3 regions of the Bradyrhizobium sp. STM 3561 genome follow, and region 3 is predicted to be linked to each of the others. Evidence: predicted binding sites of a transcription regulator. Region 3 holds the regulator's gene; each other region holds the start of a gene.
The links. Region 3 encodes PhoB, which activates phosphate uptake and scavenging genes when phosphate is short. Its sites were predicted from a motif close to TGTCATNNANCTGTCAT; they were not measured.

Region 1: the regulator PhoB is predicted to act here: its motif matches at 8,009-8,025, upstream of P6U28_RS10950 (DUF47 domain-containing protein).
Region 2: the regulator PhoB is predicted to act here: its motif matches at 1,894-1,910, upstream of P6U28_RS20130 (YbhN family protein).

The regions. Positions count from the first base shown of each region.
Region 1 is NZ_CP120695.1:2,383,781-2,393,882, reverse strand. It holds gene P6U28_RS10990 (class I adenylate-forming enzyme family protein) at 1-831, opposite strand, end outside; gene P6U28_RS10985 (NnrU family protein) at 971-1,555, opposite strand; gene P6U28_RS10980 (queuosine precursor transporter) at 1,621-2,271, opposite strand; gene P6U28_RS10975 (TIR domain-containing protein) at 2,430-3,353, shown strand; gene P6U28_RS10970 (hypothetical protein) at 3,402-3,974, opposite strand; gene P6U28_RS10965 (peptide chain release factor 3) at 4,203-5,825, opposite strand; gene sugE (quaternary ammonium compound efflux SMR transporter SugE) at 5,996-6,310, shown strand; gene P6U28_RS10955 (inorganic phosphate transporter) at 6,303-7,310, opposite strand; gene P6U28_RS10950 (DUF47 domain-containing protein) at 7,322-7,966, opposite strand; gene P6U28_RS10945 (branched-chain amino acid ABC transporter permease) at 8,123-9,091, opposite strand; gene P6U28_RS10940 (branched-chain amino acid ABC transporter permease) at 9,093-9,956, opposite strand; gene P6U28_RS10935 (ABC transporter substrate-binding protein) at 10,030-10,102, opposite strand, start outside.
Region 2 is NZ_CP120695.1:4,198,015-4,208,116, reverse strand. It holds gene P6U28_RS20135 (hypothetical protein) at 1-558, opposite strand, end outside; gene P6U28_RS20130 (YbhN family protein) at 641-1,723, opposite strand; gene P6U28_RS20125 (ferritin-like domain-containing protein) at 2,150-2,656, shown strand; gene P6U28_RS20120 (MFS transporter) at 2,714-3,934, opposite strand; gene P6U28_RS20115 (EAL domain-containing protein) at 4,206-6,605, shown strand; gene P6U28_RS20110 (hypothetical protein) at 6,801-7,235, opposite strand; gene P6U28_RS20105 (hypothetical protein) at 7,291-7,881, shown strand; gene P6U28_RS20100 (PLP-dependent aminotransferase family protein) at 7,890-9,233, opposite strand; gene P6U28_RS20095 (DUF1127 domain-containing protein) at 9,420-9,656, shown strand; gene P6U28_RS20090 (IS110 family transposase) at 10,048-10,102, opposite strand, start outside.
Region 3 is NZ_CP120695.1:7,216,853-7,226,954, forward strand. It holds gene pstA (phosphate ABC transporter permease PstA) at 1-261, shown strand, start outside; gene pstB (phosphate ABC transporter ATP-binding protein PstB) at 258-1,079, shown strand; gene phoU (phosphate signaling complex protein PhoU) at 1,091-1,807, shown strand; gene phoB (phosphate regulon transcriptional regulator PhoB) at 1,823-2,530, shown strand; gene P6U28_RS34165 (GcrA family cell cycle regulator) at 2,791-3,303, opposite strand; gene P6U28_RS34170 (aspartate aminotransferase family protein) at 3,765-4,973, shown strand; gene argF (ornithine carbamoyltransferase) at 4,973-5,896, shown strand; gene P6U28_RS34180 (Hsp33 family molecular chaperone) at 6,145-7,152, shown strand; gene P6U28_RS34185 (IS4 family transposase) at 7,803-8,903, shown strand; gene P6U28_RS34190 (IS110 family transposase) at 9,289-10,102, shown strand, end outside.

The DNA.
Region 1 (10,102 bases), 3.5 Mb from region 3:
CACGGTGTAGGTGACGCGCTCGCGCGCGGCGAGCTTGAGATAGTCGGCCGCCCTAAACTCCGGCATGATGATCAGCGCGCCGCCGCAGCGGACCATGGTCGTGATGTTGGCGACGACCCCGGTGACATGGCCGAGCGGCACCGCCGCGATCGAGCGATCGGTTTCCGCCAACTGCAGACAGGACTCGAACACCATCGAGGAGTGCACGATGTTGCAATGGGCCAGCATCGCGCCCTTCGGCTTGCCCGTCGTCCCCGAGGTGTAGAGAATCATCGCGGTGTCCTCCTCCCCTACCTCGACCGGCGCAGGCGCCGGCGAGTTGTCGGCGAGCACTGCGAACCGCGACAGAGCCGGATCATCGTCGATAGCAATACGGTGGATCAGATCGGGCAAATCCGGCGCATCGGGCAGCCGCTCGGCGAGGGCGGCTTCGTGGATCAGGATCTTTGCGCCGCAATCGGTCAGCACATAAGCGATTTCCGGCTTCTGCTGGCGCGTGCTGAGCAGCACGGTGACCAGCCCTTCATGCGCGGCGGCAAACAGCAGCAGCGGAAATTCGATGCGGTTGCCGAGCAGGATGGCGACGCGGTCGCCGCGCTGCAATCCGAGCTTGCGAAATCCAGCTGCGATCCGTGCGGCCTGCTCCACGGCCTGCTGCCAGCTCAGGCGGATATTGCCTGCGATCAGCGCTTCACCGTCGGGATTGCGGGCGCGGGCATTGGCGATCATCGCCCAGAGACTCGCCGGCCGGTCGCAGAACGCCGGCACCACCCGGTCGCCAAAGCGCGCCTCGAGCCGCATCGGCGGAATCTGAGATTGCGACCAGTCCATCGGAATGCCCTGACCTTGTTGCTTCGTCAGCTTCCGCGCATGCGCAGGCGGAGCTGTCTTGCGCTGACCGGCTGTCTTCACCTTTGGCGCATGATCTCGTCGGAAAACCGCTCCACACTTTGCGCTAACGGATCATGCGCTACACGCCCACGACGGGAACACCGATCACGACGGGATGGAACGCAAAGGCCAGCGCCAGATAAGCAACGACCCCGACCCCGACCGCGATCAGATCGTTGGTGACGCCGCCCACCGGGATCGGCGGGCCGCCGGCGTCGGTGCGATGCTTGAGCGTAATGCGGTCATACACCGCCCAGGCGAGGAACGAGCCGAACAGGATGATCGAGCCGAGATCACCGTTGGCGAGCAGATGCGCCGCCGCCCACAACTTGATGCCGGCCAACATCGGATGCTTCAGCGTCGCATAAATACGGCCGCGCAAATATGACGCCACCACCAGGATGACGGCGGGCAGCATCAGCGCGAGCGTGACGTGCTTCATCGCCTTCGGCGGATACCAGACGTCGATCCAGCCGGAGCTGCGGTAGTGGGCAAAGCCCCAAATGATCAAAGCGAGGCCCGCCAGCGAGACCAGCGAATAGAGGATCTTGTAGGTCCCCTCGCCCAGCTTCGCGATCGCCTGCGCGCGCGCCTCGCGTTTCGTCGTGAAAATATGGGCCGCGAAGAACAGCACCAGCCCCAGGACCATGACCAGCAGACCCACGACATCCCCTTGCGTAAGACCCGTGCTCCATCAGGTATCATCTTCACCCAGCGAAGCGCAATGCGTCAGTCCTTCTCAACCAGCTTTCCGCTTCGGGCTTCGATCCAGTCTCGTCCCATCGCGATGCTCAACTTCACCAGAGGCGCGGCAACCGTGGAGAAGAGCAGCTTGATCATGTACTGGCCAACGATCGTCGGCAGGACGACGCCGGTACCGTAGAACGCGATCGACACGAATATGACGGTGTCCAGCAGCTGAGCCAACATCAGGCTAAGCCAGGCCGACAGCACCACGGACCTCCTGCCGAACGCCGTCTTGCGCAGCAGGAGGAAGAACGACAGGTCGAAGTGTTGACTGACCATGTAGGCGATCCAGCCTCCGATCCAGATTCGAACCGAGGAGCTGACGACCGTTTCGAAATCCTGCTGGTGGTGCCAGCCCGAAGCCGCCGGGAGATAGGCGGCAAACTCGAAATAGGCGGCGGACAAGGCCATGCTGACCAGGCCGAGATTGATCACCCGCCTGGAATACTCCCTGCCGAACAATTCCGCGATCGTGTCGAGAATGATGAATGTCAAGAGATAGCTGAACACGGTCGCGCTGGCGTCCAGGCCGAAAGGCAGGGCGAACAGCTTTGAGCCCGCGATCGTGCTGGTGATCAGCAGCGAGGAATGGAGTGTGAGCAGAAATAGAAAATAGCTGATCCTGGCATCCATCGGCTCACGGCCCCCGGGGCGGTCTGGCGTTGATAGGTCAAGGCTACGGGCCCAAACTCCCAAAAACAACTTCTTGTTGAATTAGACATCCGGCGGAATATGATCCGGGCATTGCATAACGACCGGACGCCGACAAAATCAGTTTTGACGTCAGAATATTGGATTTCCTTCGTGCTTCCCACGGCCGTTCGCAGGAAGCAATCATTGTAGAATTCCTGCAAACGGCGATTGCGATCAGCCCGGCAGCCGATGCCGGATCGGTGCTGATCAACCATCAAAGGACAAAGCGGCTTGTGCTATTCAACGAAGGCGATTTTCTCTTTCGCGATCGCCTATTGGATCCGCAAGAACGTGCCAGCTTTCCGTCCGCGTTGGGCTACTACGGTACAACTGCTGGAGTATGCTTTAGAACGGGTATGCCGACCACGTTTTCACGGACCGAAGGAGGTGAGTTCTACGGCGAAAGCCCAATCCAGAACATGGTTTGCTTTCCAATCAAATTGGGACAAGGTCAAAGACCATTTGGCGTCGCCTGCTTCCATAACAACGATCCGGCGAAGGCATTTTCTGCCGAGGATAAACGCGTACTAGAGGCCTATACTGACATCTTGGCACTCGCCCTTCATACACCTCACCCGGAGCTCCAGATCGATCGGAACGTCTTCATCGTGCATGGCCGAGACAACGTCAGCCGGAAGGCGCTCGAGGACATCCTTCGGGACAGGAAGGTCACTCCCAAGGTGCTGGCGCGGGAAGACAAGAACGCAACGACGATCTTGGCAGCCTTGGAAGACCTCATCCGAACTTGCAAAGCAGGCTTCATCCTTGCCACGCCCGACGACGAGGGACGCCTGGCAAAATCCAACGACCAATGTGCTGCACGGGCACGTGAGAACGTCATCTTCGAGATGGGGTTGCTATTCGCCAAATTCCGAGCGTTCGACCGAGTCGCTATCCTGCTGAAGAAACCGTTGAAACTGCCATCGGATCTCAACGGGGTCACCTATGAGGAATTCGACAGGATCGAAGACCTCGAAGCCACCATCGCACTCAAACTTCACAAATGGAATCTGCTGAACTGACAAGACCTCTCACGGTGGCCTTGCCGCTGGGCTAAACCCGACAGCGGGTCAGTTTGGGTGCCGATTGTCGACATAACGGATCGCGATGGGTCGGCCGGCCAGCGCGCCGGCAAACCCGGCGGTCAACTTCAGCGGCAAGCAAGCCTTCAGCGATGAATTGATCGCGTTGAGATAGGTCGTGCGGGTGTCTACGGGAACGCCCGCGGTCGCAAATGTCATGCGCGGTGGGCCGATCAGGCCACCCGATCGGTTGAGGCTGAACCGCACCGACATCTGCATGCCCGCGCGCGCATTATTCGATGGCGGCGACCAGCAGCTGCGCAGCTCGGCAAAGAGATCGCCGATCGTGTCGAGATCGTGATCTGGCTTCCGGTATTTGGCGCGGTCGGCATCGGACGGCACGCTTTCGATCGTGAGCTGGAGGTTCTGGCCGTAAGGATAGTCCATCTCGGGAATACAGGGGCCGGGCTCGAGCGGGCTGCAATAAGATGGCGTGCAGGGCCGGCCGTCGAGCACGCTACACGACTCATGCGAGAACGGGATCGGATTGATCTGCCGGGGCCGCGCTTCGGCGGCGAGCGTCGTCGCCGGCAGGAGAGCAACAAGGATGACGCGCCACATGGAGCGAGCTCACAACGTGATACAAATGGAACGTGGCGCTGCCTCCAACAAGGTCAAGCCTATCGCAATTCACGTGCTCGCGTTCAGGGCAACTGTCGTCGCCCGGCTTGACCGGGCGACCCCTACTCCGAGGCGCTTGTAATTGAATCGAGAGGCTGCAGCGTACTGGACGCGCCGGTCAAGCCGGCGCATGACAGCTGGGTGCAGCTGCCCCAGGGGGAACGCACCCTACCCCTTCTTCTTGACGTCCTTGACGTTGGTGAACTCGATGCCCTCGGCGCGCTCCCTGGTGTAGCCGAGGTAGAACTCGTTCCTGGCGAGATACACGGGATCGCCATCCACATCGTCCGCGATGCTGGAGGTGTTGGCGGCGATGAAGCTGTCGAGCTTCTTGCGGTCCTCGGAGGAGACCCAGCGCGCCAGCTGGAACTCGCTGACCTCGAACTCCACCGGGAGCGAATATTCCGCCTCGAGCCGCGCCTTGAGCACGTCGAGCTGGAGCGCGCCGACCACGCCGACCAGCGCCGGCGCGCCGTCGCGCGGACGGAACACCTGCACCACGCCCTCTTCCGACATCTGCTGAAGCGCTTCCTTCAGCTTCTTCGCCTTCATCGCGTCGGTCAGACGGACGCGGCGGACGATTTCCGGCGCAAAGCTCGGCACGCCCACGAAGTTGAAATCCTCGCCTTCCGTCAGCGTGTCGCCGATGCGCAGCGTGCCGTGGTTGGGAATGCCGACGACGTCGCCGGCGAAGGCTTCGTCCGCCACCGAGCGATCCTGCGCGAAGAAGAATTGCGGGCTCGACAGCGGCATGCTCTTGCCGGTGCGCACCAGCTTGGCCTTCATGCCGCGACTGAGCTTGCCGGAGCAGAGCCGCGCGAAAGCGATGCGGTCGCGGTGGTTCGGATCCATGTTGGCCTGGATCTTGAACACGAACGCGCTCATGCGGGGATCGGTCGCCTCGACCTTGCGCTGGTCGCTGTCCTGCGCGCGCGGCTCGGGCGCGAACTTGCCGAGGCCTTCCAGGAGATCGCCGACGCCGAAATTGCGCAGCGCGCTGCCAAAATAGACCGGCGTCAGATGGCCCTCGCGAAACGCCTCGAGCTCGAACGGCTTTGACGCTGCGGTGACGAGCTCGAGCTCGTCCTTCACGGCAGTGACGTCCAGATTGGCGTTGAGCTTGGCGAGCTCTTCGATCTCGATCTCAAGCGCCGCGCCGGTCTTGGCGCCGCCGCCTTCGAGCAGGCGCACGCCGCCATTGACGACGTCATAGGTGCCGAGGAAATCCCGGCCGCGCCCGACCGGCCAGGTCATCGGCGTGGTGTCGAGCGCCAGCGTCTTCTCGATCTCGTCGAGCAGCTCGAACACATCCCGGCTCTCGCGGTCCATCTTGTTGATGAAGGTGATGATCGGGATATCGCGCAGGCGGCACACCTCGAACAGTTTTCGGGTGCGCGCCTCGATGCCCTTGGCGGCGTCGATCACCATCACCGCGGAATCTACCGCGGTGAGCGTGCGATAAGTGTCTTCCGAAAAGTCCTCGTGGCCCGGCGTGTCCAGGAGGTTGAACACGAGACCTTCGAACTCGAAGGTCATCACCGAAGTGACGACCGAGATGCCGCGTTCGCGCTCGATCTTCATCCAGTCCGAGCGCGTATTGCGCCGCTCGCCCTTGGCCTTGACCTGGCCGGCGAGGTTGATGGCGCCGCCGAACAGCAGCAGCTTTTCGGTCAGCGTGGTCTTGCCGGCGTCGGGGTGGGAGATGATCGCGAAGGTCCGCCGCCGCGCCACTTCAGCGGCAAGCGGGGAACGGGCCGGCGATTCGGCTGTGGTTGTGGCGATGTCGGACATGGCGGGAGCGTGTGGCAGGGAAAACGGGCCTGATCAAGCCTCATTTGGTGATTGCACAGGCCTTCGGCCAGCCCCATATCGGCGCTTGGATATCAGTCTTGGGGAGGACGGCCTCCCTATCCATCAGCACGTCAGCCGCGGGGACGACCCTGCTGAAATGGAGGGTCGTCGTGGCCTGGAGCATCCTGTTTGTCGCCGGTCTTCTCGAGATCACCTGGGCGATCGGCTTGAAATACACCGAGGGCTTCACCAGGCTCGTTCCGTCCGTCATCACGCTGGCGGCCATGGCCGGCAGCGTCATCCTGCTCGGGCTTGCGCTCAAATCACTTCCCGTCGGAACCGCCTATGCGGTCTGGACCGGCATCGGCGCGGTCGGCACTGCGACGCTCGGCATCGTCCTGTTCGGCGAGCCGGCAACGGCCTTCCGTCTTGCCAGCATCTCCCTGATCGTCGCCGGGATTGCCGGGCTGAAGCTCGTTACCTGACGAAGATCTGAACCACCCACCAGGTCAGCGCGGCGACGATGGCCGAGGCCGGGATCGTGATCACCCAGGCATAGACGATCGAGCTGGCGACGTTCCAGCGCACTGCCGAGACGCGGCGGGCCGCGCCGACGCCGACGATGGCGCCGGTGATGGTGTGGGTGGTCGAGACGGGAACCCCGAGATAAGTCGCCATGAACAGGGTCGCGGCACCCCCCGTCTCGGCGCAAAAGCCCTGCATCGGCGTCAATTTCGTGATGCGCAGGCCCATCGTGCGGACGATGCGCCAGCCACCCATCAGCGTGCCCAACGCCATCGCCGCCTGGCAGGACAGCACGACCCAAAACGGCACCGAGAACTCGCTGCCGAGATGGCCTTGCGAATAGAGCAGCACCGCGATGATGCCCATGGTCTTCTGCGCGTCGTTGCCGCCATGGCCGAGCGAATAGAGCGAGGCGGAGGCGAATTGCAGAATGCGGAACGCGCGATCGACCGCGAACGGCGTCGAACGCACCGAGGCCCAGGACACGATCGCGACCAGCATCATCGCGAGCAGAAAGCCGACCAGCGGCGACAATACGATCGCCAGCACCGTCTTGGACAGCCCGCTCCACACCGCGGCCGAAATCCCCGCCTTGGCCATGCCGCCGCCGACGAGGCCTCCGATCAGCGCGTGCGAGGATGAAGAAGGAATGCCGAGCGCCCAGGTCACGAGGTTCCAGACGATGGCGCCGACGAGCGCCGCGAAGATCACCTGGGCATCGACGATCGAGGGATCGATGATGCCCGTGCCGATGGTCTGGGCGACGTGCAGGCCGAACACCATGAAGGCGACGAAATTGAAGAAAGCGGCCCAGAATACCGCGAATTGCGGCCGCAGCACGCGGGTCGAGACGATGGTCGCGATCGAATTGGCGGCGTCGTGCAGGCCGTTCAGGAAGTCGAACAGCAGCGCGACGGCGATCAGTCCGACCAGGACGGGAACACCCAACGCAGCATCCACGGCAGCCCCGCCTACACTTGCTCGATGACGATGCTGTTGATCTCGTTCGCGACGTCGTCGAAGCGATCGGCCACCTTCTCCAGGTGGTCGTAGATCTCGACGCCAACGATGAAGTCCATCGCATTCCCCTCGCGGTGCTTGAGGAACAGCTCCTTCAGGCCGATGTCGTGAAGATCGTCGACCCGGCCCTCCAGCTTGCCGAGCTCTTCGGTGATGGCGGTCAGCATGGCGACGTTCGGGCCGATCGATTGCATCAGCGGCAGCGCACGCCCGACCAGATTGGCGCATTCGATCAGGAGCCCGCCGATCTCGCGCATGGGCGGCTCGAAGGCGCGAACCTCGAACAGCATCACTGCCTTGGCCGTCTGCTGCATCTGATCGATGGCATCGTCCATCGACGTGATCAGGTTCTTGATGTCGCCGCGGTCGAACGGGGTGATGAAGGTGCGGCGCACCGCCGTCAGCACCTCACGGGTGATGTTGTCCGCGTCGTTCTCGAACTGATTGACGCGCTGGCAATAGACCGGCGTCTCCTCGCCGCCATTGAGCATGCCCTGGAGCGCGATCGCCCCTTGGATCACCGTCTGGGCATGCCGGTCGAACAGGTCGAAGAACCGTTCTTCCTTGGGCAGGAACGCACGAAACCATCGCATCATGGGGACAGGCTACCGGTTGGAAATGGCCAGGCCCGAAGGGGCCGTCACGAAACTGTCATAGACCATTTTCGATCCGCGCGCGTGTCATCTCGCGCCCGCGGAGCCGGATCATCCACCGCTTTCAAGCGGTCGGTAACTCTGTTTAAAATCAATTACTTAGAGCGATCTTCGGAAGTAATGCGCGATTTCGCCGATGACGCCGCGGCGGAAGGTGAGCACGCAGATCACGAAGATCGCGCCCTGGATCACCGTGACCCACTGGCCGAAGCCCGCCAGATACTGCTGCATGGCGATGATCACGAAGGCGCCGACCACGGGGCCGAAAATGGTGCCGAGACCGCCCACCAGCGTCATCAGCACGACTTCGCCCGACATCGACCAATGCACGTCGGTGAGCGAGGCATTTTGCGCCACGAACACCTTCAGCGATCCGGCAAAGCCGGCCAGAGTCCCTGAGAGGATGAAGGCCAGGAACTTGTACTGGTCGGTGCGATAGCCGAGCGAAATCGCCCGCTGCTCGTTCTCGCGGATCGACTTCAGGACTTCGCCGAACGGCGAGTTGATGATGCGGAAGATCAACAGGAAGCCAGCGAGGAAGCCGGCCAGCACGACATAGTACAGCACCGTCGCATTCGAGAGATCGAGCACGCCGAACATGTGCCCCTGCGGAATGCCCTGGATGCCGTCCTCACCATGGGTGAACGGTGCCTGGAGGTAGATGAAGTACAGCAGCTGCGACAGCGCCAGCGTGATCATCGAGAAATAAATGCCCTGGCGGCGGATCGAGATGTAACCGGTGATGACCGACAGGCCGAACGCCGCGGCGACGCCGACGAGAATGCCGAGCTCCGGCGGCAGTCCCCACACTTTGAGCGCGTGCGCGCTGCAATAGCCGGCCGTCCCCAAGAACATTGCATGGCCGAACGACAGCAGGCCGCCATAGCCGACCAAGAGGTTGAAGGCGCAGGCGAGCAGCGCAAAGCACAGCGCCTGCATCACGAAGAACGGATAGACTCCCGTGAACGGGACAGACGCCAAGAGCAGCGCCATCACCACGAACACAATCATCTCGTCGCGCATCGCACGCGGGCTTGCAGGCAGCGTATCGTCCGTCAGGGTTGTCATATCAGGCCGCTCTTCCCGTCAATCCCGTTGGCTTCACCAGGAGCACCAGCACCATCAGTACGAACACGACGGTATTGGAGGCCTCGGGGTAGAAATACTTGGTCAGACCCTCGATCACGCCGAGCGCGAAGCCGGTGATGATGGAGCCCATGATCGAACCCATGCCGCCGATCACCACCACCGCGAACACGACGATGATGAGGTCGGCGCCCATCAGCGGCCGGACCTGGTTGATTGGCGCCGAGAGCACGCCTGCGAGCGCGGCGAGGCCGACGCCGAGACCATAGGTCAGCGTGATCATGCGCGGCACGTTGATGCCGAAGGCGCGGACCAGCGTGGGGTTTTCGGTGGCGGCGCGCAAGTAGGCGCCGAGCTGCGTCTTCTCGATCAGGAACCAGGTGGCAAGACACACCACCAGCGAAAACACGACGACCCAGCCGCGGTAGACGGGCAAGAACATGAAGCCGAGATTCATGCCGCCCTTGAGCTGGTCCGGAATGGCGTAAGGCAGGCCCGAGGAGCCGAAGTAGTTCTGGAACACGCCCTGCACGATCAGCGCGATGCCGAAGGTCAGCAGCAGGCCGTAGAGATGGTCGAGCCCGGTCAGCCATTGCAGCATGGTCCGTTCCAGGATCATGCCGAAGATGCCGACGATGATCGGCGCCAGCAGCAGCGCCCACCAGTAGTTGATGCCGCCGAGGTTCAGCAGGAAATAGGCCACGAAGGCGCCCATCATGTAGAGCGCGCCATGGGCGAAATTGATGATGTTGAGCATGCCGAAGATCACGGCAAGCCCGAGACTGAGCAGCGCGTAGAACGAGCCGTTGATCAGTCCCACCAGTAGCTGAGCGTAAAGAGCCTGCATCGATCCCGCACCCGGTCCCTTCGGCGTTCCCGTGAAAGTCGCCCGCAGGCTCGATGGCCTGCGGGCCGTTATCTTACTTCTTGAGCAGCGCGCACTTGCTCTCGGACAGCGGGGTGAAAGCCTGGTCGCCCGGCACCGTGCCGACC
Region 2 (10,102 bases), 3.0 Mb from region 3:
GACCTGAATCTCGGTCTGGACCCGCTGGGTCGGATCGGAGCCGGCTGAGACGTCGACGGTCGCGACCGTCGGCTTGCCGTAGCGGACGCGCAAATTGATCGGCTCGGCGCAATCGAAGGTCGAGGCTTGCGGTCCATCGCCATCATCGAACGACCAGGTGCAGATGGCGCCGACCGGTACCGCGCCGGTCAGGCGTACCGTCACCGGATGGTCGATCGGTGTAATGTAGTTCTCTTTGACGTTGTCGCGGGTGCAAGGCTGGTTGACCCGGCCCTGGAGGTCGATGCACAGGCGGTTGACCATGTTGCGGGCCCAGCCACGGCCCTCGCTCTGGAGCTCCAGTGACTGCTCGGCGGCAAGGATGCTGCGGTTACGCGCGTTTTCGACATGGAGCAGGAAGTCGCGCTCCTCACGGAACAGCCGGAAGCGGTTACGTACCTCCCAGGTGATTTGCAGGGCACCGTCCTGTGCGGCAGCGGGCTCGGGGGGCAAAATCGTCAGCAACCCGACAAGCAGCAGGGCGCCTGCGGAGAGGGTTTTAAGCGATGATCGGAACATGGCCCGCGTCTTCAACGGCAAAGTTGAGGCGGAAATAAGAGAGCATTGCTCACCCGCCTGCAACCTTTGTCTCAGGGGAGACCTAGCGCTTGGCGACTTGGCGCAGCGACCGCTCACGTTCCATGGTCGTCACCTGCTTGGGCAGGTTGGCCTGCGCGCAGGCCTCCGCCAGCCGCCGTCGTTCCTGCCACGGCCTGACCACGTTCATCCAGAGCTCGCGCGCGCCCATGATGGAGATGGCAAGGGCGAACGGGATCACGAAATAGAGAAGACGGAACACCAGCAGCGTCGCCAGCAGCTGTTCGCGGCCGAATTCCGGCAGCGCCACCAGCATGGCTGCATCGAACACGCCAATCGAGCCGGGCGCGTGGCTGGCAAAGCCGATCAGGGTCGCCAGAATGAACACGACGGCGAGCGACATGAAGTCGATCGGCGGGTTGGCCGGCATCAAGAGGTACATGGCGGTGGCGCAGAAGCCGAGATCGACCACGCCGATCAGGATCTGCACCAATGTCAGCGGCGCCGATGGCAGCACCACCTTCCAGCCCTTCTGGCCGAGCTCGCGCCGCTTTTCGCCCATGCAGAGCCAGACCAGATAGGCGCCGATCGAGGCGAGGCCGCCGAGCGCGATCAGGCGGTTGAGCGGCGCGGGCAGCTGGTCCATCGCGGAGGCGGCATCCGGATGGATGGCCATGCCGATCGAGAGCACGAAGATGTTACCGAGCCAGAAGGTCAGGCCCGACAGGAAGCAGATCTTCGCGACGTCGATCGCGTTCAGCCCGTAGTCCGAATAGATCCGGAAGCGGATTGCCCCGCCGGTGAAGACGGTGGCGCCGATGTTGTGGCCGATCGAATAGGACGTGAAGCTGGACAGCGCCGCGATGCGATAGGGCACGTGCTTCTTGCCGATCGTTCGCAGCGCAAAAAAGTCGTAGAAGGTCAGCGTGCAGAACGCAAAGAAGACGCAGATCGCCGCCAGCCCGATACTGCCGCGCGGAATCTCGGTCAATGCGGTCAGGATGACCCCGGTATCGATGCCCTTGAGGGTCCGCACCAGCGTTGTGATCGCGAAGGCGATGATGAAGACGCTCGCGGCAATTCCGAGCCGTCGCCAGCCGATCCATCTTTTGAAGCCGCGCTTCAGCGCGGGCAGCAGTCCGTGCATTCATCCTCCCGGCGGGGGCAAAGACGACCGGGCCAGGCATTGGCCGGTCAGGCGCGATCACGGCCAAAGGCAAGCATCGATCGCTAGGCATGATCCAGCTCATTTAAGGCAAAAACAGCGGCTTGTGCAGCCCTTGACAACATTAGGTTCTGCGTTGGACCGGCCACTTTTGTCATACGCGGTTCACATCGGGTGCGCCTTAAGCATATGAGTCGTGAAACCGGCTCCGCTCGCGCGCTTAGTGTGCCAGCATGATTTCAAATCTTGGCGCCGTCCGCATTGTTCCAGCGCAAGTGGTCATCGGCCTTTTTGGAACGTCGATACCGCGTGCTCGTTAGGCTCGATCAGCAATCGAACATGGCGGAATATGCGGCTTTTCATGCAAGCCGACGCCTCCGTGTTCCCAAAACCGAGAGGACCGGAACGATGGGACTGTTCACAAAGGACATCAAGACCATGAACGATCTGTTCGTGCATCAGCTCCAGGACATCTATTATGCCGAGCAGCAGCTCACCAAGGCGCTGCCGAAGATGGCAAGCAGGGCCACCGATCCGCAGCTGAAACAGGGCTTTTTGACGCACCTAGAGGAAACCAATCAGCACGTCACCCGGCTCGAGGAAGTATTCAAGATGCACGGCGTCGCCGTGAAGGCGGTCGACTGCCCGGCCATCGACGGCATCATCGAGGAAGCCGACGAGACCGCGGGTGAGGTTGCGGACCAGGCGGTGCTGGATGCGGCCCTGATCAATGCGGCGCAGGCCGCCGAACATTACGAGATCGCCCGCTACGGCAGCCTGATCGCCTGGGCCAAGCAGCTCGGCCGCAATGACTGCGCGGCTGTGCTGGCCAAGACGCTCGAGGAAGAGAAGGCGACCGACAAGAAGCTGACGGCGCTTGCGGAGAGCAAGGTGAATCTGCGCGCGGCGAGCTGAGGCGAATGTAGCGGAACGATATCGGCAACGCCGCGCCGTCAGCGCGGCGTTCTCGATTCAGCGATCCGAATATCTGAGGCCGAAGCCGAGCGCGATCACGGCAAAGGCCGCGATCATCGCGGCGAAGACCAGGCTCGCAACACGCGGGCTTGCCAGGGTCGAGATCACGCCGATGCCGATCACCGGCAGGGCGTTGCCGAGAAAGCCGCAGATGAAATAGGCCGAGACCACTTCCGCGCGACGATCCTCCGGCGCGATCTGGTTCACCACCTGCAGGCTGCCGCGATAACCCAGTCCCACCGCGACGCCGCATAGCGCGGTCGCGGCGATCATCAGGGCGAGCGAGCCTTGGAACTGTGCGGCGACGATCAATGACACGCTCGGGAGCATGAGGCCCAGCGAGCACAGCATGGCCGTCCGGCTCGGCAGCGGCCGCGTCAGCGCGATGACGATGGCAACCGTCGCAGCGAGCTCGAGGAAGACGGCCCCCGCGATGGCGTGGCTGGTCTCGTGCAGCTCGTTGGCGAGCACACTCGGCACCAGCGCGGCAAAGAACGCCACCAGAGCCATCGCGCCGAAGCCAGTCACCGCCGGTGCGACGAACGCCGCGCGAATGGCGGTGGGCACGGCTGCGCGCGGACGGAGCGAGACCTGCCTGAGCGCATCGAGAGGCCGGGGAACGGTTTCGCCGGCAAAGGCGATCAGGATGACCGTCATCATGAGAGCCGCAAGATAGGCAATGAAAGGGGTCCGCAACGGATGTGGTGCGTAGTCGGCGAGCAGGCCCGCGATCACCGCACCGATACCGAGGCCAGCGAAGTTTGCGGACGTCGCGACGACGGTGGCGCGGGATTTGTCCGTCTCGTCGATCAACTCCGAAAGCCACGCCGTGCCGGTTCCCGCACCGATCCCGATCGCCAACCCGCTCAGCACCCGCCCCACATAGAGCGCCGCGATGCCGTGCGCGAACAGGAACACCAGCGCGCCGATGATGGCGATGGCCGTTGCGATTGCGGCCGTCCGGCGGCGGCCGATCTGGTCGGAGATGCGCCCGAACACCAGCAGCGCTGCCAGATTGCCGATCACATAGGCCGCGTAGATCAGCGTCAGGGTGACCTGCGCGAAGCCGAACTGCCGCTCGTATATCACATAGAGGGGCGTCACCACGGTGCTGCCGGCAAACAGCACCGCGATCAGGGCGGCGACGGTTGCAAGGGTCGCGGTCCTGCTGAACTCCGACTCGGCGCGTGATGGAATGGAGGTGTGCTTCGTCGCCATGCATGACCCCTGGATGTAGGTTCACGGCACCCAACTCGAAGCAATCATGCGCCGTTCCCTGTGCAGCCGGCGCGGCTGGCCTGCGCGCGTGAAGATTGACTATCCAGGCAGAGCCCATCCCCCGTTGAAAAGACGACAGCGAAGGACATTCGGACCGCAACGAACGGTTGATTCTGGAAGCGCCTGTTCACCATCCGGCAAGCCAGTCCTCCTCCGTTACCCAAAATCCACCACTTGCCCGCTCTGGTAATGGCAGGTTTGGGGAAAGCTCATGTACCAGGTGCTTTACTGTCTGACGGATGAACACGACTGGCGACTGGTCGCGCTTGGCGGCGCGGTTTGCCTGCTCGCCAGTTCGGCTGCAATCAGCCTGTTTCACCGGGCGCGCGCGACGCGAGGATCGGGGCGCCTGGTATGGTTAACGCTCGACGCAGTCGTTGCCGGCTGCGGCATCTGGGCGACGCATTTCATCGCCATGCTGGCGTACGGCCCGGGTGCCGTCGGCGCCTATAACGTGCCGGTGACGCTGCTATCGCTGATCTTCGCCATCGCCGTCACATTTGTCGGCTTGAGTGTTGCGGTTTCGACCATGCGACCCAGCCTCGTTGCACTCGGAGGGGCGATTGTCGGAGGCGGCGTGGCGGCGATGCACTACACCGGCATGATGGCCCTCGAGATCCCTGCGCGCGTCAGCTGGGCAACCGGCACCGTGGCCGCGTCGATCCTGCTTGGGCTCGTCTTCGGTGCACTCGCACTCCATGTCGCTGGACGACGCGACAGCTTGTCCGGCGCGCTCGGCGCCACTGTGCTGCTGACGCTGGCCATCGTCTCGCATCATTTCACGGCTATGGGCGCAGTGCAATTGACGCCGGATCCGGCATTGGCGATCAGCGGACTGTCGATCCCGCCGACATCGCTGTCGGTTTTCACCGCGAGTGCTGCGGCTGCGATCATCGTGATCGCACTGGTAGCAGCGCTGCTCGACCGCCGCGCCAAGGGCGAGCTGGGCCGCCAGCAGATCGTGTTGGACAGCGCGCTGGAGAACATGTCGCAGGGACTGTGCATGTTCGATGCGGACGGCAAGATCATCCTGTTCAACGAGCGCTATGCCGCGATGCTCCGCCGCACCGACATTGCATTGACCGGTCGCCTGCTGGTCGACGTGCTGCGGGAAGAGCAGGCCAAGGGCGAGTGGCAGGGCAATGCCGATGAATTCTTCGCACGTCTCGTCGCCGACGCGCGCGAGGGCCGCACCACGACCGAAATCGTCAATCGGTCGGGCCGTTCGATCCGGGTCGTCAACCAGCCGATGCAGGGCGGCGGCTGGGTGGCCACCTTCGAGGACATCACCGAATGGCTGGAGGCGCAGGCCAAGATCTCACACATGGCCCGCCACGATGCGCTGACCAGCCTGCCGAACCGGGTGCTGTTCCACGAGGAGCTCGAGCAGGGCCTGCGTCGCACCAAGTCGGGCGACCAGCTCGCCGTGCTTTGTCTCGATCTCGATCACTTCAAGGACATCAACGACTCGCTCGGCCATCCCATCGGCGATGCGCTGCTCAAGGAGGTCGGCCGCAGGCTCAAGGCCACCGTCGGCGAGAACGACACCGTGGCGCGGCTCGGTGGCGACGAGTTCGCGGTGGTCCAGATCGGACGTTCCGAGGAGACCGCTGCGAGGTCCCTCGCCGGGCGCCTCGTCGAGGTCATCTCGGCACCCTACGAGATAGACGACCATCAGATCGTGATCGGCGTCTCGATCGGCATCTCGCTGTCGCCGCAGGACGGCAGCAATCCGGATGAGCTGTTGAAGAACGCAGACCTTGCGCTCTATCGCGCCAAGGCGGACGGCCGCGGCACCTATCGCTTCTTCGAGACCGGCATGGATGCGCGCGCGCAAGCCCGGCGCCTGCTGGAAATGGATCTGCGCGCGGCGCTGCAACGCGACGAGTTTCAGGTCTATTATCAGCCGATCCGCGACGTCGCCAGCGGTCGCGTCGTTGCTTTCGAGGCGCTGTTGCGCTGGCACCATCCGCAGCGCGGGCTGATCGCACCCATCAGCTTCATTCCGCTCGCCGAGGAGACCGGGCTCATCGTTCAGCTCGGCGAGTTCGTGTTGCGCTCCGCCTGCACCGACGCAGCCACCTGGCCCGACGATGTCGATGTCGCCGTCAATTTGTCGCCGGTGCAGTTCAAGAGCCCGCACCTGATCACGTCCGTGACCGAAGCGCTGACCGCTTCGGGGCTTGATGCGCGCCGTCTCGAGCTCGAGATCACCGAATCGGTGCTGCTCCAGAACGGCGAGGCAACGCTGACGACCCTGCACGAGCTGCGCGCCATGGGCGTGCGGATCTCGCTCGACGATTTCGGCACCGGCTATTCCTCGCTGAGCTATCTGCGCAGCTTCCCGTTCGACAAGATCAAGATCGACCGCTCCTTCGTGTCGGAGCTGGCGACGCGCGAGGATTCCATGGCGATCATCCGTGCGGTGACCGGCCTCGGCCGCAGCCTCGGCATCATCACCACGGCGGAAGGCGTCGAGAACGACGTGCAGCTCGAGCTGCTCCGGCGCGAAGGCTGCACCCAGGCGCAGGGTTATCTGTTCAGCAAGCCGCGGCCGGCGTCCGATGTGGCGATGATGCTGGACCGCCCGCGGCTGCGCGCATCGGCTTGAGCGCGGTCCGCCGCCCTAGCTTCACCTCTACCCAGCGGGGAGAGGTCGGATTGCTATGGCGCGCAATTGCGCGCCTGAGCAATCCGGGTGAGGGGCCGCAGCGTTCAGTGCCACTGTAACCTCTCACCCGGATCGCATCTTATGATGCGATCCGACCTCTCCCTACGGGAGAGGTGAAGCTAGGCGGCAATCGTGTTAGCCGCGGCGCAGCGCGAAATGCGCGCCGCAGAACGCCATCACGGCACCGAGGCACAGGGCGGCGAGCCCGGCGAGCACGCCCGAGACGGTCGGGATCGGGCTCGGCGCCGAGGCCGCCTGGCCCGCTCCCGCAAGCAAGAGCACGCCGACCGCGATCAGGAATTGCCGCATCCGTTGCGGGATCTGTCCGGAAACGGCGCTCTGCATCAGGCTCGCCGTGAAATAGCCGCCGGAGAAGCCGACCGTGGCGATCAGCCACCAGGCGATCGCCGCGCCCGCGGGGATGAACTCATGCGTGTCGGAGCGCCAGAGCCCGCCGAGGTCGAGACCGTAGCGCGCGCCTAGCATGTGCACCGCGAGCGCCAGCAGCACGCCGGAGATCATTGCGGCGCCGAGAATCAGGTGGCGCGGAAAATAGGTCGTCTCAGCCATGCCTCGCTTGTAGGATGGGCAAGGGCGATCGCGCAAGCCGATCGCGAATGGGATCATGATCGATATGCAGCGAGCTGAAGCTGGTTCGGCCACGAGCTACGCCTACAAGGCCTCGCTGATCGGCTCGGCGCATCGATTCGAGCTGACGGAGCAGGGGCTGTCCTGGCACGTCGCCGGACGCTCCGGCCTGTGGCGCTACGACGAGATCTCGGCGATCCGGCTGTCGTTCCGGCCGGTCTCGATGCAGCAGCACCGCTTTCGCGCCGATATCAGCCGCGACGGCGGCGGCCGCGTCGCGATCCTGTCGACGAGCTGGCAGACCGCGGCCCTGATGGCGCCGCAGGACAATGGCTTTCGCGATTTTCTCATCGAGCTCCATGCGCGGATGGCGAAAGCGGGCAGCCGCGCGGAATTGACCGCAGGCCTCGGTCGCACGACCTATGCGGCGGTGCTGGCGTTCCTGTCGGTGCTGACGCTGGCCATGACGGGGCTGCTGATCAGCGCCCTGATGATCGGCGAGTTCGCGGGCGCGCTGTTCATTGTCGGCTTTGCCGCGCTGTTCGCCTGGCAGATCGGTGGCTTCGTCCGGCGCAACCAGCCGCGGAGCTACAGTTTCGATCAATTGCCCCGGTCCTTGCTGCCGTAGACCGATCGCTACTCCGTCGAATCAAAATCCTCTTCCTTGGTGCCGAGCAGCGAGACGATGGTGCGCAGGCCGGAATCGAGCTGCTCGGGTGAGGGCGGAGCAAGCGCAAGCCGTACGGCGTTCGGTGCATGTCCATGCGCGATCGCGAAGGTCGAGGACGGCGTCAGCGCGATGCCGCGCCTTGCGGCTGCGGCGACGAAGGTCTGCGAGCGCCAGTGCGGCGGCAGCGTCAGCCAGAGATGATAGGACCGCGGATCGGCGGCGAGCTGGTAGCCGGCGAGCAGCCTCGCCGCGGTCTGCTGGCGCCGCGCCGCATCGATGCGTTTCAGACGCGTCAGCTCGGCGACGGTGCCGTCGGCCATCAGCCGTTGCCCGGCCGCCAGCGCATGGCCGGAGGCGATCCAGCCACCGGTGCGGACCGCGCTCATCACACCTTCGCGCAAGTGAGGCGGTGCGACGAGAATGCCGAGCGCAAGGCCCGGCGCGACCTTCTTGGACAGGCTGTCGATCACGATGCAGCGGTCGGGCCCGAGTGCGGCCAGCGGTGTGTCGTCGGCGAGGAAGCCGTAGACGGCGTCCTCGATGATGGTGAGATCGAGCTTCTCGGCGACGCGCATGATGTCGGCGCGCCGCGTCGCGTTCATGGTGACGCCGAGCGGATTCTGGATGATGGGCTGGAGATACAGCGCCGACAGGTGCGCCTCGCGATGCGCCTTCTGGATGGCATCGGGACGCGCGCCGAATTCGTCCATCGGAATCGGGACGAGCGTCACACCGAGCCGCGCGGCGATGCTCTTGACGTAAGGATAGGTCAGCGCTTCGACACCGCAGCGGCCACCGGTCGGAACGAGCGCCGCAAGCGCGGCCGCGAGCGATTGCTTGCCGTTGGCGGTGAAGAAGATCTGCTCGGCCTGAGGCGCAAAATCCTTGCGCGCGAGATAGGCGGCGGCAGCGACGCGCGCGCTCTTGGTGCCGGTGCTGGTCGAAACGCGCAGCGCGGATTCGAGCGCGTCGATGCGCTCGAGCCCCGCGAGGCTCTTGGCGATCATCGCCCATTGCTGCGGCAACAGCGGATAATTGACCTCGAGATTGATGCGCGCATCGGCCGGCTCGCTCGTGGTTTCGACCTCACGCCTGACGTCGCCGGAGATGAACGTGCCGCGCCCGACCTCGCCGACCACTAGCCCGCGGCGGAGCAATTCGGTGTAAACCCGGCTCGCGGTCGAGACCGCGATCCCGCGGTCATAGGCAAAATTGCGCTGGGGCGGCAGCCGATCGCCGGGTCTTAACGTGCCGTTAGTGATATCGGCCGCAATGGCATCGGCAAGCTTCACGTACTCGAACTTGGACATTATTGCACCGAGAGCAATGTTTTACTTGCTCCGAGGAGTGTACTGGAGCATTTAAGTTCCATCAAGTTCCGCGATTGAGCCGAGGGGAGCGAGAGCAATCCGACGGCAAATGAGGTGCAGGCGCTGACAGCGTCCGCGCCAACGGCACCTGCTTCGCCGCGCGGGACAACAGGCCGGAGAAGAAAAATGACCACGATCTCGCAAACTGCCGGGCGGAGTTTACGCCCATCCTCAATGAGCGGATTTTTCACTGCGCTCACCCATAGCGTCTCTGCGTTGTTCAACCGTCTCGAGCGCCGCTCTGCCGTCAAGACGCTGAACGAGCTCGACGACCGCGCCCTGCGCGACATCGGCATCACGCGCAGCCAGATCGAGGATGCTGTTTACGGGCAGTTCAAGACCGAGCTGTCGCGGTATTTGTGAGTCGGCTCAATCACTGCTGTCTCGGAGTACTGGATCGCCCGGTTAAACCGGGCGATGGCAGCGAGCGTGTCGCCGCAGACATGCATATGCATCCTCGCGGCTCATCTCGCCCGAGCTTTGCCTTGATGCCTTCGGCGATCGGCCGGCCTCAAGGCTGGCGCTGGCGCGCCCCCGCCTGCGGCGGCTGACGGCCTTGCCCCCGTCCGCTCACCGGTCTGTTGGCTTTGCATGCGCTCGGTGGAGTACCGAGCGCGACGAGATGCGCTCGTTCAGTTCAGCGCGTAGCGGCTGGGATCCCACTTCTGCCGTCGTGCGATCATCGTGTTGAGGATGACGATCAGCTTGCGCATGCAGGCGATGATGGCAACCTTCGGTTCTTTTCCCTTGGCAATCAGGCGCCGATAGAGGCCTTCAGAACGGGGTTATTCAGCGTGGCTGCGCCGACA
Region 3 (10,102 bases):
ATCACCGGCGTGCTGCTCGCCACGGCCCGCGTCGCCGGCGAGACCGCGCCGCTGTTGTTCACTGCGCTGTCGAACCAGTTCTTCAGCCTTGGCCTGAACAAGACGATGGCCAACCTGCCGGTCACCATCAACAACTTCGTGCAGAGCCCCTACGCCTACTGGAAGCAGCTCGCCTGGAGCGGCGCGCTGCTGATCACCCTGACCGTGCTTGCCCTGAACATTGGCGCGCGCATCATCGGCGCCGAGAGGACTGCAAAATGAGTGAAATGTCTGTTTCCGTGAGCGCGCCGACCGTTCATCCCGGCTCGCAGCTGCTGCCCGAGGCGCCCGCCAAGGTCACCGCGCGCAACCTGAATTTCTACTACGGCGAGCACCACGCGCTGAAGAACATCAACCTGGCGCTCGGCACCAACCGTGTCACGGCGTTCATCGGCCCGTCTGGGTGCGGCAAGTCGACCCTGCTGCGCATCTTCAACAGGATGTACGATCTCTATCCGGGCCAGCGCGCCACCGGCCAGCTGCTGCTCGACCACACCAACATCCTCGACCCCAAGCTGGATCTCAACCTGCTGCGGGCGCGGGTCGGCATGGTGTTCCAGAAGCCGACACCCTTCCCGATGACGATCTACGAGAACATCGCCTTCGGCATTCGTCTGTATGAGAAGATCTCGAAGTCTGAGATGGATGACCGCGTCGAGAAGGCGCTGCGCGGCGGCGCGCTGTGGAACGAGGTCAAGGACAAGCTCAATGCCTCCGGCCTGTCGCTCTCCGGCGGCCAGCAGCAGCGCCTCTGCATCGCCCGCACAGTCGCAGTGCGGCCCGAGGTGATCCTGTTCGACGAGCCCTGCTCGGCGCTCGACCCGATCTCGACCGCCAAGGTCGAGGAGCTGATCCAGGAACTGTCCGAGAACTACACGATCGCGATCGTCACCCACAACATGCAGCAGGCGGCGCGTGTCTCCGACAAGACCGCCTTCATGTATCTCGGCGAGTTGATCGAGTTCGACGACACCAGCAAGATATTCACGTCGCCGAGCGACCGGCGCACGCAGGATTACATTACCGGCCGGTTCGGCTGAGGAGACGGAACATGGGTTCTGAACATACCGCAAAGGCCTTCGACACCGACCTCCAGGAGCTCACCCGCCTGGTCGCCGAGATGGGCGGCATCGCCGAGCGCATGATCGTCGATTCCGTCGACGCGCTGATCCGTCGCGACGTCACGCTCGGGCAGCGCGTCGTCACCACCGATGCCGAGCTCGACGCGCTGCAGAAACGCATCGAGGAGCGCGCCGTGCTCACCATCGCCCGCCGCCAGCCGATGGCGGTGGATCTGCGCGAGATCGTCGGCGCCATGCGCGTCGCGACCGATCTGGAGCGCATCGGCGACCTCGCCAAGAACATGGGCAAGCGCGTCGCCGCGCTGGAGACGGATTTCCATCCGCTCAAGCTGTTCCGCGGCCTGGAACACATGACCGATCTCGTGCAGCAGCAGGTCAAGTCGGTGCTGGACGCCTATGCCGCGCACGATCTGCCGGCGGCGATGGCGGTGTGGAAGGGCGACGAGGAGGTCGACGCCATCTGCACCTCGCTGTTCCGCGAACTCCTCACCTATATGATGGAGGACCCGCGCAACATCTCGTTCTGCATCCACCTGATGTTCTGCGCCAAGAACATCGAGCGGATCGGCGATCACGCCACCAACATCGCCGAGACCGTGTTCTACATGATCGAGGGCCAGGCGATCACCGACAAGCGGCCGAAGGGCGACATGACGACCTTCGCCACGACGGTGCCGAATACCTAAGGGAGCGACGACAACATGGGCGCACGCATTATGGTGGTTGAGGACGAGGAAGCTCTCACCGAGCTTCTCCGCTACAACCTCGAAGGCGACGGCTATGACGTCGAGACGGTGATGCGCGGCGATGACGCCGACACCCGCCTCAAGGAGCACATTCCCGATCTGATCGTGCTCGACTGGATGCTGCCGGGCCTGTCAGGCATCGAGCTGTGCCGGCGGCTTCGTACCCGTCCCGAGACCAAGCAGCTGCCGATCATCATGCTCACGGCGCGCGGCGAGGAAAGCGAGCGGGTGCGTGGACTTGCGACCGGTGCCGACGACTACATCGTCAAGCCGTTCTCGGTGCCGGAGCTGCTCGCGCGCGTGAAGGGCCTCTTGCGGCGCGCGAGCCCCGAGCGGCTCGCCACCGTGCTCGCCTATGGCGATATCGAGCTCGATCGCGACAAGCGCCGCGTAGCGCGTTCGGGCCGGCCGATCGATCTCGGCCCGACCGAATATCGCCTCTTGGAGTTCTTCCTGGAGCATCCCGGCCGCGTGTTCTCGCGCGAGCAGCTGCTCGACAGTGTCTGGGGCCGCGACATCTACATCGACGAGCGCACCGTCGACGTCCATATCGGCCGCCTGCGCAAGCTGCTCAATCTAGGCCGCGAGCAGGACCCGATCCGCACCGTTCGCGGCGCCGGCTATGCGCTGGACGATCGTTTCGCGAAGGCAGAGCAGACGTAAGGTTTGCTGGCGTTGCTTTAGCGGGCTGCTGCCATAGCCTCAGTGTCGTCCCGGACAGGCGCGCGCAGATTCGGGACCCATAACGACAGGACGTGATTGTTTTGCGAAAGGGTAACTCGGAGTCCCCGTAACCACGTCTTGCGGTGGCTATTGGTCCCGGATCTGCGCGCGCTTGTGGCGCGCTTGCCGGGACGACTTCGGGTATGTTGAGCCGTCAGCGTGTGACGGCGCCGTCTTTGCAATCAGCTAGATCAACAAACTCACCGCGTGCCCGGCTTCGCCGGCGCGCGGCGGCGATCCGCTGTGGGTTGATAGGCCACGCGCGAATGCTGCGCGCAGTAGGGCAGGCCGGAGAGCGCCTTGCCGCCGCAGAAGAAGAAATCCGGGCTCGAGGGATCGCCGACCGGCCAGTGGCAGGTCGCCTCGTTCAATTCCAGCAGCGACAGCCGCTGGCTCATCGGCACCACGTTGTCGTAGGTGACAGGTTCGGCCTCCACCTCGACCTCGAAGGCCTGCGCCAGCGCGGTGTTGCCGCGTGCGACGGGGCGGGTCACCCGCATCATGTGCTGCGCGGGCCGTGCCTTGCGCGGCCGGGGCGCTGCCGATGAAGGGCTCTTGGCGCGGCCGGACAGACCGAGCCGATGCACTTTGCCGATCACGGCATTGCGGGTCACATTGCCGAGCTCCGCCGCGATCTGGCTGGCCGAAAGTCCGGCCTCCCAGAGCTTTTTCAGCTGCTCGACGCGATCATCGGACCAGGTCAAAACCGTCATTGCACCCTTTCCCTCGCTGCGCGCCTGCCAACCTCTGGCCTTCGCAGCGAATGCCTAAAGCCTTGAAAAACCCGTGCCGCCCGAATCCCTTAAGGCTCGCCGGGCGCGCTCAAGGACGCCCGAACGTTTACGCCGGTACATGAGGACTCTTGGGATCAGAACCGCTGCACGAGATGTCGTATCTGACAGTCCAAACGCTACAATATGGCGTGACTCCCGCGCAAGAGTCCGCCGACTCGCTTCCACATGTTCCGTGGTGAAAACCCCGCAAAATCGGCACCGCAAGACTACGGATTCAGCGTTTCGCGAGGCTTTCCGGGCGGCATTGACACCCGTCTTGCCAGGCATAAGATAGTCTCACGTGCCGCCCTTAAAAGGCGGCACGTTTCGTTTTCCGGGGCCGGTCGATGGTGCGTTGCGCAATGCACGTCTCACACCGTCCGCAACATTCAAGTGACGTCATGACTGACAGCGCCGCGCCGCATTTGCTTCCCGTTTTCGCCAGGGCCGACCTCGGTTTCGAGCGCGGCGAAGGCTGCTGGCTGATCGCGGCCAATGGCGACCGCTATCTCGATTTCACCTCGGGCGTGGCGGTGAATGCGCTCGGCCATGTCCATCCCGCGCTGGTCAAGGCGTTGCAGGAGCAGGCGACGAAGCTCTGGCACATGTCGAACCTGTTCCAGAGCCCGGACGGCGAGAAGCTCGCGGCGCGTCTGTGCAAGGAAAGCTTCGCGGACTTCGTGTTCTTCTGCAATTCCGGCGCCGAGGCACTGGAAGGCGTGATCAAGCTGGTGCGCCATCATCACTTCTCCGACGGACATCCGGATCGCTACCGCATCATCACCTTCGAGGGCGCCTTCCACGGCCGCACGCTGGCGACGCTCGCCGCCACCGGATCTGCAAAATATCTCGAGGGCTTCGGTCCGCCGATGGACGGGTTCGACCAAGTGCCACATGGCGACCTCGACGCCGTGAGGAAGGCGATCGGCCCGCACACCGCCGGCATCCTGATCGAGCCGATCCAGGGCGAGGGTGGCGTTCGTTCTGCGCCTCCCGGCTTTCTGAAGGCGCTGCGCGAGCTCTGCAACGAGCACGGCATATTGCTCGCCTTCGATGAGGTGCAGACCGGCATGGGCCGCACCGGCGATCTCTTCGCCTATCGGCGCACCGGCGTCACGCCCGACGTGATGTCGCTCGCCAAGGCGCTCGGCGGCGGCTTCCCGATCGGCGCGGTGCTGGCGACCGCGGAGGCGGCCGCTGGCATGGGGCCCGGCTCGCACGGCTCGACCTTCGGCGGCAATCCGCTCGCGATCTCGGCTGCGAACGCCGTGCTCGACGTCATGCTCAAGCCCGGCTTCTTCGACCACGTGCAGAAGATGTCGCTGCTGCTCAAGCAGAAGCTCGCCTCCGTGATCGACCGTCATCCCGATGTCGTCAGCGAGGTGCGCGGCGAGGGCCTCCTGATCGGCATCAAGGCCGTGGTGCCCTCGGGCGATCTCGTCGCAGCGCTGCGCGGCGAAAAACTGCTCACGGTCGGGGCTGGCGACAATGTCGTGCGCTTCCTGCCACCCTTGATCGTCACCGAGGCGGAGATCGAGGACAGCGTCGGACGGTTGGAGCGCGCCTGCGCTGCGATCTCGTCCAGTCAGACCAAGCGGGTGGCAAGTTGATGAGCAAGTCGCCGAAGCACTTTCTGGATATCAACGAGCTGCCGCTGTCGGAGCTCAAGAGCATGCTCGCCGCCTCTTCCGCCATGAAGGCGAAGCAGAAGGCGCATCAGCCGGTGAGACCGCTCGAAGGCAAGACGCTGGCGATGATTTTCGAGCGTCCCTCGACCCGCACCCGCGTCTCGTTCGACGTCGGCATGCGCCAGCTCGGCGGCGAGGCGATCATGCTCACCGGCGCCGAGATGCAGCTCGGCCGCGGCGAGACCATCGCCGACACCGCGCGCGTGCTGTCGCGCTATGTCGACGCCATCATGATCCGCATCCTCAATCACGATGCGCTGCTGGAGCTTGCGGCCAACGCCACCGTGCCCGTCATCAACGGCCTGACGCGGCGCTCGCATCCGTGCCAGGTGATGGCCGACCTCATGACTTATGAGGAGCATCGCGGCCCGATCGAGGGCAAGACCGTGGCCTGGACCGGCGACGACAACAACGTGCTGGCGTCCTGGGCCCATGCCGCCGAGCGTTTCAAATTCCAGCTCAACGTCGCAACGCCTCCGGAGCTCGCGCCGAAAAAGGCGATGCGCGACTGGATCAAGGCGACTGGCGCGCCGATCGTGCTCGGCAACGATCCGGAAGCCGCGGTGCGCGGCGCCGATTGCGTCGTCACCGACACCTGGGTGTCGATGGGCGACAAGGAGGGTGAGCACCGCCACAACGTTCTCAAGCCCTACCAGGTCAATGCCAAGCTGATGTCGCTCGCCAAGCCCGACGCGCTGTTCATGCACTGCCTGCCCGCCCATCGCGGCGAGGAGGTCACCGACGAGGTGATCGATGGCCCGCAATCGGTCGTGTTCGACGAGGCCGAAAACCGCCTGCACGCGCAGAAAGGCATTCTGGCCTGGTGCTTCGACGCGGTGAAGTAGCGGGGGTTGGCGTTTCGCCGGCCGCAAATACTATTCGTCGTCCCGGACAAGCGCAGCGCCCGACGACGCGCAGCGTTGTCTAGAGCGGAGCCCCGATCCGCGAGGACTCGGAGTTCTCGGCTCGCGCTATCATCCAATCCTGTGGTTATGGATGCCGGATCTGCGCTTGCGCTTGCCCGGGACGACACTGAGTTTGGGGCGCTTCACCCCCCTTCCATTTCCCACTCTCTGACCCCAGATAAAGCGCCATGGTTTCCCAATCCCCTGACATTAAAACCGGGCCTGAAGGCCCGGTTCGCGCACCATCGGCGGTTCCAATCGACGACGCCGTGCTGCCTTACGAGGTCGACGCGCTCGACGTGCGCGGGCGTCTGGTGCGGCTTGGTCCGACGCTGGACGACATTCTCACCAAGCACGACTATCCGGCGCCGGTCGGCAAGCTGCTCGGCGAGGCCATCGTGCTGACGACGCTGCTCGGCTCGGCGCTCAAATTCGAGGGCCGCTTCATTCTTCAGGCCCAGACCGACGGCCCGGTGTCGTTCCTGGTGGTGGACTACAAGTCGCCGGACCATCTGCGCGCCTATGCCCGCTTCGATGCCTCGCGCTTGGGCACGGCGAAGGATTCCGGCGCGCTGCTCGGCCGCGGCCATCTCGCCATGACCATCGACCAGGGCCCCGACATGAGTCGTTACCAGGGGCTGGTCGCGCTCGACGGCGGCAGCCTGGAAGACGCTGCCCACGAATATTTCCTGCGTTCCGAGCAGATCCCGACGCGCGTGCGCCTCGCGGTCGGCGAGGAGTGGCGCAGTAGCGACGGCGGCAAGCATCGCTGGCGCGCCGGCGGCATGCTGATGCAGTTTCTGCCCAAGGCGCCGGAGCGCGCACGTCAGGCCGATCTGCATCCCGGCGATGCGCCCGAAGGCACCGAGGCGCACAGCGTCACTGAGGACGACGCTTGGGTCGAGGCGCGCTCGCTGATCGAGACCGTCGAGGACGTCGAGCTGATCGATCCCGAGCTCTCGGGCGAGCGGCTGCTGTTCCGCCTCTTCCACGAGCGCGGCGTGCGCGTGTTCAATCCGCAGGTTCTCGATGCGCGGTGCTCCTGCTCGCGAGATGCGGTCGCCTCGATGCTCAAGAGCTTCTCGCCCGACGACCGCGCCGCCATGGTCAAGGACGACAAGGTCGTCGTCACCTGCGAGTTCTGCTCGTCGGTGTACCAGTTCACGCCGCACGAGGCGGGCGTGGGGGGCGCGTAGACGGCGTCCGTAGCCCGTAGCCTGTGTCGCCCTCTGTCAATCCCGTCGCGCAAAGATATTCCGCTTTACCGAAATTCGGATTTGGCGTATGTGTCGCCCATCCCGGCTCATTCTCGAGGGGCGATCATGAGGTCGTCATTGTCGCGAGCCGGGCTTGCGGTGGACGCAGCAGCGTCGTGTACGAGATGTCAAGGGCAGGGCGGATTGCTCTCCGTGAGCCCGAGGCTTCGTGCGGACGAGCGGCGCTGTCAGGTTCGTCGCGTCAGCATTTCGGTGGCAACGTGCACAACGCCGTCGAACCCTGTGGCGCCAACGAACCGTGCGTACGGCAAAACCGTGTGGTCCTGGCCGTCGTTGCTACGGTCAAGCTCTTGCGGAGGCGGCAGTCGCGTCAACCGGCGCGGTGCTGGTGAATTCCGTGAGCGCGAGGGAGGCCAGAAGGAATTCGGCTCCCAGGAGAGCGCGGTATAAGCCGTCCGACCATCGCGCAGGGAAGGCCGAGTGATTGGCTCCACCTGTATGCTGCTGTGCAGTCTTTTTGCGCGATCCTTTCGCGCAGCAGACCGCGGGTGCGAGGTCAGCACCCGGTCTTCCCCATAGGCGTTAAGTTTGTTCTTGAGTGTTGGAATCACACGTGATTCCAAGGCGGGATGGCAGACGAATCGCTTCTGAACGAGGACTGGGCGAGAGTGGTTACGCAGCTCGGCGGGGCTGCGCAGCTTGAAATAAGTGCGCGCCAGACGAAGGCTTTCGTGCGGCGGCGCCAAATTCCAGATGCGGTGGCGTTACTTCGGCTGATGCTGGCCTATTGTCTGGGTGAAAGAGGGTTGAGATCGACAGCCGCGTGGGCCGCTTCTGTTGGCCTTGCCGACCTCAGCAGCGTGGCGTTGTTCTATCGCCTGCGTCAATGTGGCGATTGGTTTGCAGTGCTGGTGGAGGGCTTGCTCGCTGCGGCAGCCCCGAAAGCGAGCCGAGGCCGCCTGATCCGCATTATCGATGCGACGACAGTGCCTCAGGCAGGACCGGCTGCGCGCAGGAACAGTGAGCTTTGGCGCGTTCATAGTGCATTCGATCTGCCATATGAGCGCTTTGGTCACTTCGAGCTGACAGATCAGCAAGAAGGCGAAACGTTTGACCGGATACCGGTGGTCAAGAACGAGATCCGCATTGCTGACCGCGCTTATCTACAACCTGACCGCATCGCCGCTGTGCGCGACGCCGGGGCAGACGTTTTGATCCGAGCGGGCTGGAAGAACGCACGTTGGCTTGATGCCAAAGGCCTTCCGTTCGATCTGATGGCCCAATTGCGTGCGCCGAAGGCGCACGGACTGATCGATCGGAGGATTTGGATCAAACGCAAGGACGGTGCGCCTCTGGCTATGCGTCTGGTCGCAGTCAAGAAGCCCGCCGGTGCAGTCGCGGCTTCGCGCCGTAAAGCCCGGCGCGACGCACAAGACGAAAACCGCGTCATCTCCAAAGAAACTCTGGAAGCCGCGGATTGGGTCATTCTGGTCACGTCGCTCGCGCGGGACGAGTTCTCCACCAAGGATGTACTCGCGCTCTATCGACTGCGATGGCGCATCGAACTTGGCTTCAAGCGACTGAAGAGTCTGATTGGTCTCAAGACGCCACCTGGAACCGATCCGCGCTCCGCCAAGCCCTACTTGCTGGCACACCTCTTGATCATCCTGCTGCTCGAGCCGCTTGCCCGCGACTTCGAGGACTCTCCCCGCTGGACGCAGGCCGCCTGACGGCACCTGGCGCTTGGCGTGTTTTGCAACAACTCGTTGCATCCTTGCTACAAGCGATCATTCCACAACCAACCATCCGTTGCTTTCGCCGCAGAAAGCGAGCGCTTGGGCGGCACCTGCGCGAGCCTCCTCGAAAACGTCCGTATCAATCGATGCTCGCGCTACCTTAACGCCTATGCGGTCTTCCCTGCGCCCTTGTGTCCCCGAAATCTGCCAGAATGTGGCAACGGGCGGTTGGATCAGAACCGCCCGTTGCCGGAACTGAGCCCGTTGCGCCCAAAGGCGACAGAGCCTGCTAAAGAGCAAGGGACAGCTCCGGTGTCTTCCTGAACCCGAACAGTTGCAAGGGCTGCGAGCCCGTACCAGGCAAGGAAGGGAGTGGATGATGACACAAGACGATCTGGTTGTCGTCGGCATCGATGTCGCTAAAGACAAGATTGATGCGTGCATTCGGACCGTAACGGAGCGGAAGACTTGCCCAACAACCGCGGCGGGGCGACGGAGCTTGATTGCATGGCTTCGCAAGCATCAGGTCGGCAAGGCAGTGATGGAGGCAAGCGGCGGCTACGAGCGGGTATGGGCCAAGGCGTTGCGCCAAGCAGGGCTGGAAGTACGGATCGTCGATCCCAAACGGGTTCGCCACTTTGCGGAATCGGCGGGACGCCTTGCGAAAAATGACAAGATCGACGCGGAGATGATCTCCTGGTTCGCCGAGACATTCGGCGAGGCTCCCAGCCAAGTCGACAATCCCGCTCACGAGGAGATGAAGGCACTGGTGAAGGGACGCCAAGGCCTGCTTGACGTCAGGGCTCGCCTGGAAATGCAGAAGGAGCATGAGGCGCCGGCCCTTGTTCAGAAGGCTCGCGCGCGTCTTCTTAAGAAGCTGGCTGACGAAATCGCCGCGCTCGAGACCGCGATCGCGGCGACGATCAAGACAACGCCGGACTTTGCCAAACGCGCCGAGATCATCCAGAGCGTACCAGGCTTTGCTGAGGGGACCGCAATGGCGCTGCTTGGAGGACTACCGGAGCTGGGGCAGGTGAGCGACGAAGTTGCCGCCGCGTTGATGGGCGTTGCTCCTTATGACGACGATAGCGGCAAACGTCGAGGTGAACGCTGCATCAAGGGTGGCCGCCGCTGGGTGCGAAATGCCCTCTACATGCCCTGTGTCGGTGCCGCAACGCTGAACAATCCGGTGT